Regions from separate parts of the Pseudomonas sp. S2_F03 genome, predicted to be linked through region 2. Evidence: predicted binding sites of a transcription regulator. Region 2 holds the regulator's gene; each other region holds the start of a gene.

Evidence for each region. The regulator sigma-54, encoded in region 2, starts transcription at its own class of promoters, with help from an activator protein. The targets are predictions, from matches to a motif close to ANTGGCATNNANNTTGCTNT.
Region 1: a site for sigma-54 is predicted at 3,222-3,241, ahead of AB4N76_RS21900 (flagellar basal body rod protein FlgF). Genes of this name have one in related genera too.
Region 3: a site for sigma-54 is predicted at 2,689-2,708, ahead of AB4N76_RS09560 (pilin). Genes of this name have one in related genera too.
Region 4: a site for sigma-54 is predicted at 3,059-3,078, ahead of glnK (P-II family nitrogen regulator). Genes of this name have one in related genera too.

What each region holds. Positions count from the first base shown of each region.
Region 1 is NZ_CP162759.1:4,683,986-4,688,529, forward strand. It holds gene napA (nitrate reductase catalytic subunit NapA) at 1-1,972, shown strand, start outside; gene AB4N76_RS21890 (nitrate reductase cytochrome c-type subunit) at 1,984-2,475, shown strand; gene AB4N76_RS21895 (cytochrome c3 family protein) at 2,485-3,081, shown strand; gene AB4N76_RS21900 (flagellar basal body rod protein FlgF) at 3,296-4,036, shown strand; gene flgG (flagellar basal-body rod protein FlgG) at 4,082-4,544, shown strand, end outside.
Region 2 is NZ_CP162759.1:4,010,967-4,015,510, forward strand. It holds gene rapZ (RNase adapter RapZ) at 1-712, opposite strand, end outside; gene ptsN (PTS IIA-like nitrogen regulatory protein PtsN) at 715-1,179, opposite strand; gene hpf (ribosome hibernation-promoting factor, HPF/YfiA family) at 1,192-1,500, opposite strand; gene AB4N76_RS18705 (RNA polymerase factor sigma-54) at 1,575-3,068, opposite strand; gene lptB (LPS export ABC transporter ATP-binding protein) at 3,255-3,980, opposite strand; gene lptA (lipopolysaccharide transport periplasmic protein LptA) at 3,980-4,528, opposite strand; gene lptC (LPS export ABC transporter periplasmic protein LptC) at 4,515-4,544, opposite strand, start outside.
Region 3 is NZ_CP162759.1:2,020,954-2,025,497, reverse strand. It holds gene AB4N76_RS09570 (type II secretion system F family protein) at 1-827, opposite strand, end outside; partial or broken gene pilB (type IV-A pilus assembly ATPase PilB) at 830-2,529, opposite strand; gene AB4N76_RS09560 (pilin) at 2,755-3,177, shown strand; gene AB4N76_RS09555 (BON domain-containing protein) at 3,487-3,840, shown strand; gene AB4N76_RS09550 (DUF2845 domain-containing protein) at 4,118-4,378, opposite strand; gene AB4N76_RS09545 (DUF748 domain-containing protein) at 4,414-4,544, opposite strand, start outside.
Region 4 is NZ_CP162759.1:2,748,838-2,753,381, forward strand. It holds gene sutA (transcriptional regulator SutA) at 75-398, opposite strand; gene AB4N76_RS13020 (secondary thiamine-phosphate synthase enzyme YjbQ) at 502-927, opposite strand; gene AB4N76_RS13025 (ammonium transporter) at 1,141-2,478, opposite strand; gene glnK (P-II family nitrogen regulator) at 2,514-2,852, opposite strand; gene AB4N76_RS13035 (accessory factor UbiK family protein) at 3,273-3,533, shown strand; partial or broken gene AB4N76_RS13040 (BRO-N domain-containing protein) at 3,991-4,513, shown strand; gene AB4N76_RS13045 (HigA family addiction module antitoxin) at 4,525-4,544, opposite strand, start outside.

The DNA.
Region 1 (4,544 bases), 670 kb from region 2:
ACGTCATTGCATGGCGTCCGCGGTCATGGGGTTTATGCGTACGTTCGGTATCGATGAGCCGATGGGCTGTTATGACGATATCGAAGTCACCGACGCGTTCGTGTTGTGGGGTTCAAACATGGCGGAGATGCATCCGATTCTTTGGAGTCGGGTGACGGATCGCCGATTGAGCCAGCCCAACGTCAAGGTCGCGGTGCTTTCTACCTTCGAGCATCGCAGTTTTGAGTTGGCCGACATTCCCATGGTGTTCAAGCCACAGACTGACCTGTTTATCCTCAACTACATTGCCAATCACATTATTGAAAGCGGCTCGGTCAACAAGGACTTTGTCAGCAAGCACACTAAGTTCGCCAAAGGTACGGATGACATCGGCTACGGCTTGCGTGCCGATAATCCGCTGGAGATGAAGGCGCGCAATGCCGCCAAGGCGAATACCTGGACCGATATCGATTTTGAGCAATTCGCGGCGTTCGTAAAACCTTACACGCTTGAGCGCACGGCCAAGGAAACCGGCGTGCCAGCCGAGCGCCTCAAGGCGTTGGCCGAACTGTATGCTGACCCCAAGCGCAAAGTGGTTTCGTTCTGGACCATGGGCTTCAACCAGCACACGCGTGGCGTGTGGGCCAATAACCTGATTTACAACATCCACCTGTTGACCGGAAAGATCAGCGAGCCGGGCAACAGTCCATTCTCCCTGACGGGCCAGCCTTCGGCCTGCGGGACGGCGCGCGAAGTGGGCACGTTCTCCCATCGCTTGCCCGCCGACCTGGTGGTCACCAACCCGGCGCATCGCGCCAAGGCCGAGCAGATCTGGAAAGTGCCGCCGGGCACCATCAATGAAAAGGTCGGGTTTCACGCCGTGCAGCAGAGCCGCATGCTCAAGGACGGTGTGCTCAACGTGTATTGGACGATGGCCAGCAACAACATGCAGGCCGGTCCGAACATCATGCAGGAAGTGTTGCCGGGCTGGCGCAACCCCGAGAACTTTGTGGTGGTCTCGGACGTGTACCCCACGGTCTCCGCCCAAGCGGCCGATCTGATTCTGCCCACCGCGATGTGGGTCGAGAAAGAGGGCGCTTATGGCAACGCGGAGCGGCGTACGCAGTTCTGGCATCAATTGGTCTCGGCACCGGGTGAGGCCAAGTCTGATCTGTGGCAACTGGTCGAGTTTTCCAAGCGCTTTAAAACCGATGAGGTCTGGTCGGCAGAGGTGTTGACCACGTCACCGCAGTACAAGGGCAAGACCCTGTATGAGGTGCTGTTCAAGAACGGTCAGGTCGATCAGTTCCCACTGGATCAGATGGCGGCGGGTTATCAAAACGACGAGGCCCGGGATTTTGGTTTTTACTTGCAAAAAGGGCTGTTCGAAGAATATGCCCAGTTCGGCCGTGGCCACGGTCATGACCTTGCTCCGTTTGATCGCTATCACACCGAACGTGGATTGCGCTGGCCCGTCGTCGAGGGCAAGGAAACACTCTGGCGTTTCCGAGAGGGGTATGACCCTTACGTGGAGAAGGGCAGCGGTGTGCAGTTCTATGGCTATCCCGACAAGAAAGCGATCATCTTCGCGCTCCCTTACGAGCCGCCAGCAGAGTCCCCGGACGCGGACTTCCCGTTCTGGCTCAGCACCGGCCGGGTCCTTGAGCACTGGCACACCGGGACCATGACGCAGCGCGTTGAGGAACTCTATAAAGCGGTCCCCGACGCCTTGGTCTACATGCATCCGGCGGATGCGAAAGCCTTGAATGCCCGCCGTGGCAGCGAAGTGAAACTGATCAGTCGGCGCGGTGAGATGCGTGCGCGCATCGAAACCCGAGGGCGTAACAAGCCACCCGAAGGCCTGGTGTTTGTACCGTTCTTCGATGCCAACAGGCTGATCAACAAAGTCACGCTCGATGCGACGGACCCTATCTCCAAACAAACTGATTACAAAAAATGCGCGATCAGGATTGAAGTGATCAAGACGGCATAAGGAGAGTTCTGATGAATTGTCGTTCGCTGTCCTTGCTTGCTGCTCTGCTGGTTGGGTTGCCAGCGGCATTCGCGGCGCAGCCGGGTTACCCGCTGGACGCCCCGGCGCCGGATGGTCGGCGACCCGGAGGGACCTTGACGCAGGAGTTCCCGGCCCCGCCGATAGCTGAAGACGAGAACAAGGACCTCAAGCGCGAGCGCAATTATCCCGAGCAACCGCCCACCATCCCGCACAGCACTCGGGGATACCGCATCGACAAGAACAGCAACAAGTGCCTGTCTTGTCATAGCCGCGCCAATAGCGCTCGCACTCAGGCGCCGATGATCAGCATCACCCACTACATGGACCGTGATGGTCAGGCGCTGGCCGCGGTATCGCCACGCCGGTATTTCTGCAATCAGTGCCATGTGCCGCAAAAAGACGTGAAACCTCTGGTGAACAACAGCTTCAAGAACATTGACCAGGTGCTGCAAGACGAAATCAACGGCCAGTCGAAACCCTGAGGAGAGGACATGAAATCGTTGCTTGCCCTGCTCAAGGATTATTGGGGTGTTCTGCGTCGGCCCAGCGTGCATTACAGCCTGGGCTTCCTGACGCTTGGCGGGTTTATTGCCGGGGTGATTTTCTGGGGCGGTTTCAACACTGCACTGGAAGCGACCAATACCGAGAAGTTCTGTATTTCCTGCCATGAAATGCGCGACAACGTTTTTGTCGAGTTGCAGGAAACCATTCACTACACCAATCGCTCCGGCGTTCGAGCCACGTGCCCGGACTGCCATGTTCCCCATGAATGGACGCACAAGATTGCCCGCAAGATGCAGGCCTCCAAGGAAGTGTGGGGCAAGGTGTTCGGCACGATCGATACCCGTGAAAAGTTTCTCGATATGCGGCGTGAGTTGGCCGAACACGAGTGGGGGCGGCTCAAGGCCAACGACTCCCGGGAGTGCCGCAATTGCCATAACTTCGAATTCATGGATTTCACCCGTCAGGGCAAACGCGCCGCCAATATGCACTCCACGTCACTGGCCAGCGGCCAGGCGACCTGTATCGACTGCCACAAGGGCATTGCCCACCAGTTGCCCGACATGAGCGGAGTCAAAGGCTGGTAGCAAATCCGGCCGAGGGCTTTCACCGTATTGCCGCGAAGCGGCATATCCGCGCCGGTTTTTCGACTTTGACACAATCCGTCATCCTCCCCTGATAACCCTCAAGCCCAGTGTTTTAAAGGGCTTTGAGCCTCTGCGTGCAAGTTGGTCTGCAAATTGCTACAGCCTGCGAAGTACAGCGGTGGGCGGCAAACGTCCGGCATGCAGAGGAAAGAGTGTGGACAAGTACCTTTATGTGGCAATGACCGGCGCCAGCCAGAATGCACTGGCGCAGAAGGCTCATGCCAACAACCTGGCAAACATCTCCACCAACGGTTTTCAGAAGGACCTGGAACAGGCCCGTTCGATGCCGGTGTTTGGTGACAGCTTTCCGGCGCGTGCGTTTGCCATGACCGAGCGCCCGGCCACCGACTTCTCCCCTGGCTCGCTGGTCGAGACCGGCCGCGACCTCGACGTCGCCGTGCAAGGCAATGGCTGGATCGCCGTGCAGAACCCTGCAGGTCAAGAAACTTACGTGCGCACCGGCAGCCTGAACGTGGACGCCCTAGGCGTACTGCGGGCCGGCAACGGTATGCCGGTGATGGGCAATGGCGGACCGATCGCCGTGCCGCCCGAGCAGCAAATCGAAGTGGGCGAGGACGGCACCATCAGCATCCGTGCGATGGGCGAAGGCCCGCGCGTGATGGCTGAAGTCGACCGCATCAAGCTGGTCAACCCTGACCTGAAGAACATGACCAAAGGCCTGGATGGTTCGATCCACACCAAGGACGGCAAGCCGGCGCAAGCCGATTCCGGCGTCAAACTGGTGTCCGGGTTCCTGGAGTCGAGCAACGTCAACGCCGTGGAAGAAATGACCTCGGTGTTGGCTTTGTCCAAGCAGTTCGAGCTGCACATCAAGATGATGAACACCGCCAAAGACGATGACCAGGCCATGGCTCGGGTCTTGCAGATCAGCTAATTATCAGAACGTCGCGCCGTAAAACAGGCGCACGAGGAGAATCGAATGCTTCCGGCTCTATGGGTTGCCAAAACAGGTCTGTCCGCCCAGGACACCAACCTGACCACCATTTCCAACAACCTGGCCAACGTGTCGACCACGGGTTTCAAACGTGATCGTGCCGAGTTCCAGGACTTGCTCTATCAGATCAAGCGCCAGCCAGGCGCCCAGTCGACCCAGGACAGCGAACTGCCGTCGGGTCTGCAAGTGGGTACCGGTGTGCGCATCGTCGGCACCCAGAAAAACTTCACCGCCGGCAGCCTGCAAACCACCGAGCAGCCACTTGACCTGGCGGTCGACGGTCGCGGTTTCTTCCAGATCCTGCAGCCGGACGGCACCACGTCTTACACCCGCGACGGTACGTTCCACCTCGACTCCAACGGTCAGGTCGTGAACGCCAGCGGCTTCGCCCTTGAGCCGGCCATTGTCATTCCCAACGACGCGCAGACCTTCACGGTCGGTCGCGACG
Region 2 (4,544 bases):
AGCGCGGCAACCACTTGAGCAAGTAGGTGGAAATGTCCTGGAACATCTCTTCGACGTCCGGTTGAGCCGCCAGGTACTCGGCCACCGGTTGATCAAGCCCGGACTGCGCTCGCAGTTCCGGCTTCCAGTAAGGGTTGGGCAGGCAGCGCACATCGAACACCAGGTCCGCGTCCACCGGCATGCCGCGCTTGAATCCGAAGGACTCGACCAGGAATGCAGTGCCGGCTTCCGGCTGGTTCAGCAGGCGCAGCTTGATGGTGTCGCGTAGCTGATACAGGTTCAGGTTGGTGGTGTTGATTTTGAGATCAGCGAGGTCGGCAATGGGGCCAAGCAGATTGCTTTCGTCCTCGATCGCCTCAGCCAACGAGCGATTGGCGGTACTCAGCGGGTGACGACGGCGGGTCTCGGAAAACCGCTTGAGCAAGGTTTCTACGTCGGCGTCCAGGTACAGCACATCGCATTTGATGTGCCGGCTACGGACTTCCTCGAGTAACTCGGGAAACCGCGAAAGATGGCTCGGCAGATTGCGCGCATCGATAGATACGGCGACCAGTGGTTGCGACAATTCGGTATGAATCAACGCACGCTCGGCCAGTTCCGGCAACAGTCCGGCGGGCAGGTTGTCGATGCAGTAGTAGCCGTTATCCTCGAGAACATCGAGTACGGTGCTTTTACCCGAGCCGGAGCGGCCGCTGACGATGATCAAGCGCATGATTACTGACCGTTTTGCTCTTCCAGAACAACCTTATACAAGGCTTCGTTACTCGGAGCACTACGCAGTTTTTCCCGCACTTCCTTGCGATCAAGCATGCTGGCTATTTGACGAAGCAATTCAAGGTGCGCATCGGTGGCGGCTTCCGGGACCAGCAGTACGAACAGCAGGTCAACCGGGGCCCCGTCGATGGCATCGAAGTCGATGGGCGCGTCAAGGTGCATCAAGGCGCTGATGGGCGAGATGCAGCCCTTCAGACGGCAATGGGGGATGGCGATGCCGTTACCAAAACCGGTCGAGCCGAGTTTTTCACGGGCGATCAATGCTTCGAAGACATCTTGCATCTCCAGATCCGGCACTTCCCGGGCGATCAGGTTGGCAATTTGCTCGAGGGCTTTCTTTTTACTGCCGCCCGGCACGTTCACGAGGGAACGGCCGGGGGTCAGGATGTTTTCAAGTCGGATCATGGGTTGGGAGTGTTAACGACCGGTTGCACCCTGGAGGAGGCTCTGGGTCTTTTCCTTATGCTTTTTGAGTTGTTTATCCAGCTTGTCGGTCAGTGAATCGATCGCTGCGTACATGTCGGTATGTTCCGCGTTGGCGACCACTTCATTGCCGGGAATATGCAGGGTGGCTTCGATTTTCTGCTTCAGCTTCTCGACGGTCATCGTGACCTGCACGTTGGTGATCTTGTCGAAATGCCGCTCTAATCGTTCGAGTTTTTCGCCGATGTAGGTGCGCAGGGGTTCGGTCACTTCCAGTTGGTGTCCACTGATGTTGACTTGCATACAGCTTCTCCTTCGTTGCCAGTGCATAAAGCGGCAGGCAGAAATGCCTGCCACTGGAACGCTGTGGCGTGGCCCTACATCAACCGCTTACGTTCGCTCGAAGGCGCGATCCCCAGGGATTCGCGATACTTGGCGACGGTGCGGCGAGCCACCTGAATGCCTTGTGCCTCCAGTAAACCAGCGATCTTGCTGTCACTCAACGGCTTTTTCTGATTTTCCGCGGCAACCAGTTTTTTGATGATCGCGCGGATCGCTGTGGACGAGCATTCACCGCCTTCGGAGGTACTTACGTGGCTGGAGAAAAAGTATTTCAACTCATAAATGCCCCGAGGGGTATGCATGAATTTTTGCGTGGTCACCCGTGAAATCGTCGATTCGTGCATGCCCACCGCTTCGGCAATGTCATGCAGGACCAAAGGCTTCATGGCTTCGTCGCCGTATTCCAGGAAACCGCGCTGATGCTCGACGATCTGGGTGGCAACTTTCATCAGGGTTTCATTGCGGCTTTGCAGGCTCTTGATGAACCAGCGGGCCTCTTGCAGCTGATTGCGCATGAAGGTGTTGTCAGCGCTGGTGTCGGCACGGCGGACAAACCCGGCGTATTGCGCGTTGACCCGCAACCTTGGCACCGATTCCTGGTTGAGCTCTACCAGCCAGCGCTCGTTATCCTTGCGCACGATAACGTCAGGCACGACGTATTCGGCTTCACTGGATTCGATCTGCGAGCCGGGACGCGGGTTGAGGCTCTGGACCAGTTCGATGATCTGGCGCAGTTCGTCTTCCTTGAGCTTCATGCGGCGCATCAACTGGCTGTAGTCGCGGCTGCCCAGCAGATCGATGTAGTCAGTGACCAGACGCTTGGCTTCGGCCAGCCAAGGCGTCTTGGCTGGTAGCTGGCGTAGTTGCAGCAGCAGGCATTCGCCCAGGTTGCGAGCGCCGATGCCGGCAGGCTCGAATTGCTGGATGCGGTGCAGGACGGCTTCGATTTCGTCCAGTTCGATGTCCAGTTCCGGATCGAAGGCTTCGAGGATTTCCTCGAGGGTTTCATCCAGATAGCCCTGATTGTTGATGCAGTCGATCAGGGTCACGGCGATCAGGCGATCGGTGTCGGACATCGGTGCCAGGTTCAGTTGCCACAACAGGTGGCTTTGCAGGCTCTCGCCGGCCGATGTGCGAGTGGTGAAATCCCATTCGTCGTCATCGTTGCTCGGCAAGCTGCTGGCGCTGGTCTGGTAAACGTCTTCCCATGCGGTATCGACCGGCAGTTCATTGGGAATGCGTTCGTTCCAGTCACCTTCCTCGAGGTTGTCCACCGTGGGGGCGGTTTCCTGATAGGAGGGTTCCTGAATGTCGGCGTTGGGTGGCTGCTCGGCTTTGTCGGCCAAGGGATCGGCGTTGTCGAAGTCGTCGCCTTCTTCCTGGCGTTCGAGCATCGGATTGGACTCCAAAGCCTCCTGGATTTCCTGTTGCAGGTCCAGGGTCGACAATTGGAGCAGGCGGATGGCCTGTTGCAGCTGCGGTGTCATCGTCAGCTGCTGGCCCATTCTCAAGACTAGCGATGGTTTCATGGCAGGGGCTTAACACCTTATTCGCCGGCGCACATGCGCCATCCACTACAGGGCGCCGGAGCGCCAAACATAAGCAAATTATATGCCTGAAACTGAAGTGTTTGCCTAGAGCGCCGTAACAATAAAAAACACACTGCTGTGTTAATTGCGCCAGGAGCTCAGTCGACTAGCCAGACACCTCGATGCTTACAGGCGGAACTCATGGCCCAGATAGACTTCTTTCACCAGGTCGTTTGCAAGGATAGTGGCAGAGTCGCCCTCGGCGATCAGTTGGCCATCGTTGACGATGTACGCGGTTTCGCAGATATCCAGGGTTTCACGGACGTTGTGGTCCGTGATCAGCACGCCAATGCCCTTGGCCTTGAGGTGGTAGATAATCTGTTTGATGTCGCCGACCGAAATCGGGTCCACGCCGGCGAAGGGTTCGTCGAGCAGGATGAATTTCGGGTTAGTCGCCAGTGCCCGGGCAATTTCCACACGGCGGCGTTCGCCACCCGACAGGCTCATGCCAAGGTTGTCGCGGATGTGGCTGATATGGAATTCCTGCAGCAGGCTTTCCAGCTCTTTGCGACGTCCGGCCTTGTCGAGTTCCTTGCGGGTCTCGAGGATCGCCATGATGTTGTCGGCCACCGAGAGTTTGCGGAAGATCGACGCTTCTTGCGGCAGATAGCCGATACCGGCTTTCGCACGACCGTGCATGGGCTGGTGGCTGACGTCCAGGTCGTCGATCAGTACGCGCCCTTGATCGGCCTGTACAAGGCCGACAATCATGTAGAAGCAGGTGGTCTTGCCGGCGCCGTTAGGGCCCAGCAGGCCGACGATTTGACCGCTGTCGATCGACAGGCTGACATCGCGCACGACCTGGCGGCTCTTGTAGCTCTTGGCCAGATGCTGAGCTTTCAGAGTTGCCATTACTGGGCCTTTTGCTCGTCGGTTTTCTTCTTCGGCTGGATCACCATGTCGATACGCGGGCGCGCCTCAGTGACCTTGCTGCCCGTGGCGCGACCAGCGCTCGCAAGCTTTTTGGCCGTGTCGTAGACGATCTTCTCGCCTTGGGTGACGTTGTTGTCCTTGTCGACAACTTTTGCCTTGTCGATCAGCACGACACGGTTTTGCGAGGCGTGGTACTGGATGGTGACGCCCCAGCCCTGAACAGGCTTGGTGTCGCCCTGGGTTTGCAGTTGTTCGAAGTAAGCGAGGTTGCCCACCGAAGTCACCACGTCGATGTCGCCAGTCGGAGTGCGGGTCATGGTCACTTTGTTGCCGGTGACCTTCATCGTGCCCTGGGTGATGATTACGTCGCCCGTATAGGTGGCGATACCGTTCTTGTCGTCCAGTTGGGCGTCGTCGGCCTGTATGCGGATAGGCTGGGATTGGTCGGTCGGCAGAGCCCAGGCGCTCACGCTTCCCAGTGCTGCGCCCAGACTGAGCAAAATAGGGAGAGTTTTAACGAGCCTCATACTGTCCTCTTACGTT
Region 3 (4,544 bases), 2.0 Mb from region 2:
GCGTAACGGGCCACGGCAGATTTGTACATCAGCGTGCCAATCAGCGGCAGCTTCAACAGCCAGGTGTCCGTCCAGTCGCGAAACCCGGGGGACTTCTTGAAAGCGTGGCGCACACCGAAAATGCCCGCGATCAACCCGCCGAGCAGGGCCCACCACCACTGCTGCATGAACGCCGAAAGGCCGATGACCATCACGGTGAACGCCGGCAGTTCAGCGCCAAACCCTTTGAACACCGACTCGAACTGGGGCACCACCTTGACCAGCAGAATCCCCGTGACAATGATCGCGACAAACACCACCGCGAGCGGGTAGGTCATGGCTTTCTTGATCTTGGCCTTGAGGCTTTCGCTCTTTTCCTTGTAGGTGGCCACCCGTTCCAACAGGGTATCGAGAGCGCCAGCCTGCTCGCCGGCGTCCACCAGGTTGCAGTAGAGCTCATCGAAATACTGCGGCTTCTTGCGCAGGGACGCGGCGAAGCTGTTACCGGCCGCGACTTCCTGTTTCACCTCGTCCACCAGTTTGCGCATGGCCGGGTTATCGAAGCCTTCGCCGATGATGTCGAACGACTGCAGCAGCGGCACGCCCGCTTTCATCATGGTCGCCATCTGCCGGGTGAACAGGGCAATGTCCTGGGGCTTGATGCGTTTGCCGACGCTGAAAATCGAGGCGGATTTCTTGCGTACCTTGCCGGGATTGATGCCTTGCTTGCGCAGTTGGGCCTTGATCAACGCCGGGTTCTGGCCGCTCAACTCGCCTGTCATTCGGGTGCCTTTGCGGTCTGTGCCTTCCCAGGCATAGACGCTGATTTTTGCTGCTTTGACCGCCATGTTCAGTCCTTGGTGACCCGGTTGATTTCTTCAAGGCTGGTGACGCCTTGCATGGCCTTGAGCAGGCCCGAGGTGCGCAAGTCGTTGAAACCGTCCTTGCGCATCTGGCTGTCGATTTGTAGTGAGTTGCCCTCGGCCATGATCAGCCGTTGCAGGTCCTTGGTGTTCTTCACCACTTCATAAATCCCGACGCGCCCTTGTAGCCGTTGTTGCACTGATCGCAACCGACCGGCTCATAGATCGCGAATGAGCCGATGCGTTCCTCGGGGAAACCTTCCTTGAGCAGCGTTTCACGAGGGACGTCGATGGATTGCTTGCAGTGGTTGCACAATTTGCGCGCCAGACGCTGGGCGATGATCAGGGTGACCGAGGTGGCGATGTTGAAGCCCTGAATGCCCATGTTATGCAGACGGGTCAAGGTTTCGGCGGCGCTGTTGGTGTGCAGGGTGGACAGCACCAGATGCCCGGTCTGCGCGGCTTTGATGGCGATTTCGGCGGTTTCCAGATCGCGGATTTCGCCCACCATGATCACGTCCGGGTCCTGGCGCAGGAACGAACGCAGCGCCTGGGCGAAATCCAGCCCCTGCTTGGGATTGACATTGACCTGGTTGATGCCTTCCATGTTGATCTCCACCGGGTCTTCGGCGGTGGAAATATTGATGTCCACGGTGTTGAGGATATTCAAGCCGGTGTAGAGCGACACGGTCTTGCCCGAGCCGGTGGGCCCGGTGACCAGAATCATGCCCTGTGGCTGCTTCAGGGCGGCCATGTACAAGTCTTTCTGGTCGGACTCGTAGCCGAGGGCATCAATGCCCATTTGCGCGCTGGACGGGTCGAGGATCCGGATCACCACTTTCTCGCCCCATAGCGTCGGCAGGGTATTGACCCGGAAATCAATCGACTTGCTCTTGGACAGGCGCATTTTTATCCGCCCGTCCTGAGGTTTGCGGCGCTCGGAAATGTCGAGGCTGGCCATGACTTTGAGCCGCGCCGCAATGCGGTTGGCCAATTGAGTGGGCGGCTTGGCCACTTCGCGCAACATGCCGTCGGTGCGCATCCGCACCCGGTATGTTTTTTCATAGGGCTCGAAGTGCAGGTCGGACGAGCCGCTCTTGATCGCGTCGAGCAGCATTTTGTGGACGAAACGCACGACGGGCGCATCGTCGGCATCCTGTCCGGCAATAGCGTCCTTTTTGTTGTCATCGACCGACTCGATGTCCAGCCCGTCGAGATCGACATCTGCCATGTCTTCCAGGCCACTGGCATGGCTGTCGAAGAATTTCTCGATGGCATCGCTGAGCTTGTCGTCCTCCACCAGGATGGCTTCGGTGTTCAGCCCAGTGCTGAACTGGATGTCATTGATCGCCTGATGATTGGTCGGGTCGGAAACCCCCACGAACAACTTGTTGCCGCGTCGCCAGAGAGGCAGCGCATGGTGCTGGCGGATCAGCTTTTCGCTGACCAGTCCTTTGGGCTGGGTTTCCTTGTCCAGGCAATTGAGGTCCAGCAGCGCCATGCCGAAATGTTCCGAGGCGATCTCGGCGATCTGTCGACTCTTCACCAGATTGTTCTGTACCAGGTAACTGACCAGGGAAATCTTGTTGCGTTGGGCTTGCTGATACGCCTGTTGCGCGCTTTTGTCAGTGAGCAGCTTGGCCAGGACCAATTGCTTGGCCAGACCGCTTAGGGCGATGTCGTTCATGGGGATACCGGACACAGACAGTTCAAGACTTATAGCCTAGTCAAGGCGCTGAACCAAACCAGCGGCGTTGAGGTGACAAAAAGTGTCAGATAGTGCGGTTGCAGGGGGCTCGAAAGCCCTTCGGCTCGACTTCGTGCCCCGCCAGCAGGGGCTCTGGCGCTTGGCATGGGCTGTGCTGATGCTCTTGCAGATCATGAGATTTCAACTCATGCATGGAGCGTGTCTATGAAGACTCAGAAAGGTTTTACCCTGATCGAACTGCTGATCGTGGTGGCGATCATCGGGATTCTGGCGACGTTTGCGTTGCCGATGTATTCCAAATATCAAGCTCGGGCGAAAGTGACGGCAGGCTTGGCCGAGATTTCCGCCATGAAGGTGCCGTATGAAGATGTGATCAACCAGGGGACTGCGCCAACGGTGGCCAACGTGGCGCCGGCGGGCAATGCCACCACCAGCAATTGCACGGTCGCAGTGACAGGTACGGTTGCCACGGGCGCCGGCACCATCACGTGCACGATCTTGAATGCACCGGGGCCTGTGTTGAGCAAGACCATCACATTGACCCGTGATGCCGCCAATGGCTGGTCGTGTACCAGCACTGCTCAACAAGACTACGTGCCTAAAGGCTGCACGGGTTCCGCTACGTAAACGCTGAGATCCGGCACAGCCCCGCTTCTAAGGATACGGGGCTTTTTTTTGCTTGCGAATGTCTCGCAGACACAGAAAAAAAGCCAAAAAATTCAGCGTGTTAGGAACTTTGTGAAAACCCGCATGTTGCATGCAGAGATTTACCAGGTCATGCATTTTGCATGATTTCGAAAATGGATAGAATTTGTAAATTATTGATTTATAAGAATTTGTTAGTTGTTTCAAAGTTGGCACAGCGTTCGCAATATCCCCAGTAACCCTGCTGAGAAGACAACCAGCAGACTTTCTAGAAAAACAGGAGTTACTCATATGAAGAAGTTCGCTATCGCTGCCGCTACTGCTACCGCGCTGACCCTGACCCTGGCCAACGCAGCATTCGCGCAGACCACCACCACTCAAGCCCCTTTGACATTGGCTTCTGGTGAGGCTGCCAAGGTCGAGGAAGCTACTTCCGATACCTGGATCACCACCAAAGTTAAAAGCGACCTGCTGACTGAAAAAGGTATTCCTGGCACCGACATCAAAGTCGAAACCAACAAAGGTGTTGTGTCCCTGTCGTCCACGGTTGCCGTGACTGATTCTCAGAAAGCCACCGCTGTGGCGATCACCAAGAAAATCAAAGGCGTCAAAGCGGTCTCCGCTGACGGCCTGAAAGCCGAGTAAGGCAAGACTTCTCGCCTGGACCGGGAGAAGGTGTGGCAGACGGGCTGAGCAATACGCCTGCCGCTTCTTGGGAGTTCATGCGAACGGCCATAAGGATGTGGCCATTACAGGCCTCCGACATTCGTGTCGGGGGCCTGTTCTATATGGGCAACACAAAACAACTGTGGGAGCGAGCTTGCTCGCGATGAGGGCATAACATTCAACATCCAGGTTGACTGTTAGACCGCCATCGCGAGAGCAAGCTCGCTTGTATATTTAGACTTGAAGGGGTGGGGATTTAATTGCCGCGTTTGCTGGTGATCTGCGTCAGGCGATTCCCTTCAAATCGCAGGAACTGGTACATGCCGCCGTTGGGTCCATAGGTCCATTCCTCCACCTGAAACTCTTCGCGTCGGTTGGCGCTACGTTTGTAGCCCAGCACATCGCGGCTGACCGGTTCTCCGCATTTCTGCAGCACTTCGCTGGGCCTGTCGCCGACGCTGATCAATTGACTGCCACAGCGCAAGGTGTCGGCCGCGGAGGCTTGGCTGGCGCCCATCACCAGCACCAGGCCTGAGAGCAATCGCCTGACCTTCACTCGGCGTCCAGATGCATCGGCGTCACCACCCGGCCATCACTTTCTGCTTCGCCAAGGCTGGCGTCGATGAAGTACACGCGGTCATCGGCCAACTGGCCCTTGTCGACCAGATAATCCTTGATGCTGC
Region 4 (4,544 bases), 1.3 Mb from region 2:
TTTGAGGCTTTTGCACCACCCATGAAAAAGCCCGCAGCGACGGCGGGCTTTTTCAGCAAGCAAGTGGCAGGCGCTTAGATAGGCCGGCTGCCGTACTTGTTATCAGGCTTCTTGGGAGGATCGGCGACCACGTTGGCCTCCACTTCCTGCACCTTGCCGCCCTTGGCCAAAAACTCTTCCATGGCCCGCGCGAGAGCATCGCGCTCCTTGTTTTTGGCTTCAACGCTCGGCAGCTCATCGACCGATACCGCAGCCTTGGCTTTGCCTTTTGCAGTCGGAACGGGCGCATCACCGCCATCGTCTTCAGCGACGTCTTCGGCCGCTGCTTCCAGACCTTCTTCGGTTTCGTCGTCGTCGCCTACTTCGAGGTCGTCGTTTTCCAGATCATCGTCGCTCATGTTCTACCTCATGACTCTTGCGAAAAGCAGATTAGTTATAGCCCAGCTTTACCGTCTGTCGACAGTCGCCGGAAAAATTCAATAACCGCTGGTGACCAGCGGTTCATGCCTCTTCACCGTGCACGGTGGCAAGGACTTTACGGGCACCGCCAAAATCACGGTGCTCGCCCAGATAAACGCCTTGCCAGGTACCCAACGCCAGTCGGCCTGCCGAGATCGGCAAACTGAGCTGACAGCCAAGCACGCTGGCCTTGAAGTGCGCCGGGAGGTCGTCCAGGCCTTCGTCGTTATGCTCATAGCCGTCTGTTCCTTGTGGGATCAGACGATTGAAAAACCGTTCGAAGTCGCGACGTACCGCCGGATCGGCGTTCTCGTTGATGGTCAACGACGCCGAGGTATGCTGTAGCCACAAATGCAAAAGACCGACCCGACACGCCTTGAGTTCAGGCAGGCCGGCGAGTAACTCGTCCGTTACCAGATGAAAGCCCCGGGGCCTTGCCCGCAGAGTAATCAGAGTCTGTTGCCACATACAGTTCTCCGCACGTTCGGGGCGCATTCTAGCGCGCTCTGGGAAAAAACAAAGGCCCTAATATTCCTTCAATCATGTAAGCCATTGGCCGCAGAAAAACGCCCGTCGTAAACAAACCTGAACGTGTACGAAAAAACCTTTCAGCAGCTCCTTCACTGACAAATTCCGGACAAAAAAATGCCCGGCAAGCCGGGCAAATTTTTTACGCGCGTCTTACAAGTTGTAGCCGCGTTCGTTATGGAGTGCCAGATCGATGCCGACAGCTTCTTCTTCTTCCGTGATCCGCAGGCCCATGACAGCGTCCAGGACCTTGAGAATGATGAAGGTGACGACCGCGGTGTAGATCACCGTGAAGCCCACGCCTTTGCACTGAATCCAGACTTGTGCGGCGATGTCAGTGACCGTACCGAAGCCACCCAGGGATGGAGCAGCGAAGACACCGGTCAGGATCGCGCCGAGGATACCGCCGATACCGTGTACGCCGAACGCGTCCAGGGAATCGTCATAGCCGAGTTTGCGCTTCAGGGTGGTGGCGCAGAAGAAGCACACCACGCCCGCTGCCAGGCCGATCACCAGAGCGCCCATCGGGCCCACGGTGCCGGCGGCCGGCGTAATAGCGACCAGACCGGCGACCACACCAGATGCGATACCCAGTGCACTTGGTTTGCCGTGGGTGATCCACTCGGCGAACATCCAGCCCATCGCAGCGGCGGCGGTTGCGATTTGGGTCACCAGCATCGCCATACCGGCAGTACCGTTGGCCGCGGCGGCAGAACCGGCGTTGAAGCCGAACCAGCCAACCCACAACATGGCGGCGCCCATCAGGGTGTAACCGAGGTTGTGCGGTGCCATCGGGGTGGTCGGGAAGCCTTTGCGCTTGCCCAGTACCAGGCAGGCAATCAGACCGGCCACACCGGCGTTGATGTGCACCACGGTGCCACCAGCGAAGTCGAGCACGCCCCAGTCCCACAGCAGGCCGCCGTTACCGGACCAGACCATGTGCGCAATCGGTGCGTAAACCAGGGTGAACCACACGCCCATGAAGATCAGCATGGCGGAGAACTTCATCCGCTCGGCGAAGGCACCGACGATCAGCGCAGGGGTAATGATGGCGAAGGTCATCTGGAAGGTGACGAACACCGCCTCAGGGAACAATGCCGCAGGCCCGGTCAGGCTGGCCGGGGTAATACCGGCGAGGAACGCCTTACCCATGCCGCCGAAGAAGGAGTTGAAGTTGACGACGCCCTGTTCCATACCGGTGGTGTCGAACGCGACGCTGTAGCCATAAATGACCCACAGGACGCTGATCAGACCGGTAATGGCAAAGCACTGCATCATCACGGAAAGAATGTTTTTGGACCGAACCATGCCGCCGTAGAACAGCGCGAGGCCGGGAATGGTCATGAACAGCACGAGGGCTGTAGAGGTCATCATCCAGGCGGTGTCGCCGGAATTGAGGACTGGGGCAGCCACTTCGTCTGCCGCCATGGCCAGGCCGGGCATTACGAGGGACAACAGGGCTCCTAGCCCTGCGAATTTACGCAGAGTCATATTGTTTTCTCCTGGGGCGTTGGGTTTGTGGCGGCTTAAATCGCGTCGGTATCGGTTTCGCCGGTACGGATGCGAATCGCCTGTTCCAGATTCACCACAAAGATCTTGCCGTCACCGATCTTGCCGGTGTTGGCGGCCTTGGTTATCGCCTCGATAACCCGGTCCAGATCCTTGTCATCAATGGCGACATCGATCTTCACCTTGGGCAGAAAATCGACCACGTACTCCGCGCCGCGATACAGCTCGGTGTGACCCTTCTGCCGACCGAAGCCTTTGACTTCAGTAACGGTAATGCCCTGCACGCCGATCTCGGACAGCGACTCGCGTACGTCGTCCAGTTTGAACGGCTTGATGATGGCAGTGACTAGCTTCATGAAAACTCTCTCCCGAATTGGTGGACTTGCCCCAGGAAAACAAACCCGACTCAAGTCTAAGCGCAGTGCCTGGCTTTGTAACGCATCGTCGGCCTTGAATGCCCGTCCGACCCCAGCTAACCACCCCGTACGAAACACTTCCCCCGTTTCGCCTGGCGCACTGCATTCGTCACAGCGACTGCATCAGTGCATGGGTTAACAGTCACTAAGCAGAAACCTTGCCATCTCGCCAAAACCTACTGAATTCAATCCCTTGGCCAATACTGCAAGCCACCGCCCTTAATTACTCCGGAATTAACGCACAACAACAGTGCGTCACCGTCCGTCCGCATGCGCGAAAAGCGTGCGCTGGTTGCCAGCCGAAATTGACTATAGACACTGCGTGATACACTGCCCGCCATTGTTTCCAGGACACTCATCATGCTCGCGCCCAAAGACTTCCTCGACGCCCTGACGGGCACCGCCTCCCGCCTCTTCAGCGGCGAAACCCCGCTGCCGAAAAGCGAAATCGAAAGCCAGTTCAAGACGTTGTTGCAGAGCGGCTTCAGCAAGCTCGACCTGGTCAGCCGGGAAGAATTTGATAGTCAGATGGTTGTGCTGGCTCGCACCCGTGCACGGCTGGAAAGTCTTGAGGCGAAAGTGGCGGAGCTGGAAGCGAAGCTCAATCCGCCGGCTGAGTAACGCCCCAAGCCCCCCTGTGCAATGCGATCCCCTGTGGGAGCGGGCTTGCCCGCGAATGGGGTCGCCTCCGTCTACCTGGCATCCCACGCTAGACAGACCATTCCTGTAGGAGCTGCCGAAGGCTGTGATCTTCTGATCTTGCGCCACGCCACCATCTCGGCAACGTCCTACAAAGATCACACCGCTGTCCGATTGCGCCGCAAATCTCCGGTTCCTAAGCTCACCTTCTGCTGAATATTCAGCTCTGGGTTTGGCGACCCGGAAGACCCCGACGCACTACGACCACATTCGACCGAGGAATTCATTCCATCTCGAATTATGGCGGCTATGCGTGGGAGACCTTCGGGTCTGCCGGTTCTCGGGCGTCACCGGTTCGCCAACCCGCGCACAGCTGCCACCCTTTTCGTTTGGCGACGATCAGAAGCAGTTTTCTTCACTCGACCCCGAGAATTGCACCATGAATGAAAACTATCTAATCCCCCACGTCTTCACCCGCCACAAACTCAGCCTCCACGCCCTCCTCCTCGAAAACCAGGCCTGGTTCAGTGCCCGTGATCTTGGCCGACTGCTCCGACTCTTCCTCGACGAACGCACCGTCCGAAAGCTCGCCCCCCGACCAGCGTCAAACCGCACGAATGCTCATCCACGGCGTCATCGAAAACACCCTGCTGATCAGCGAATCCGGCGTCTACGCATTACTGATCTACCACTACTGCCCCGAATACCGCGGTCTGCGCGAATGGCTGACTCACGAAGTAGTTCCAACCCTAAGAGACGCCCAACAACCCACCTCAACCGAACGCCCGATCCTGAGCCTGCTGAACTGGCCGCAGATGTCGTTGAGTTTGCTGCACTGGAATAACCAGCCGTGGATTCGGCTGCAGGATGTGCCACACGTACTACCGGACCAAGAACGATCACACTGTGCGGTGAACGAACCATGGTGGAAGCGTGCTTCGCGAGTACTCCAATCGTTTTGAGCTTCCGAAGCTCAACCACGGCCAATTTCGG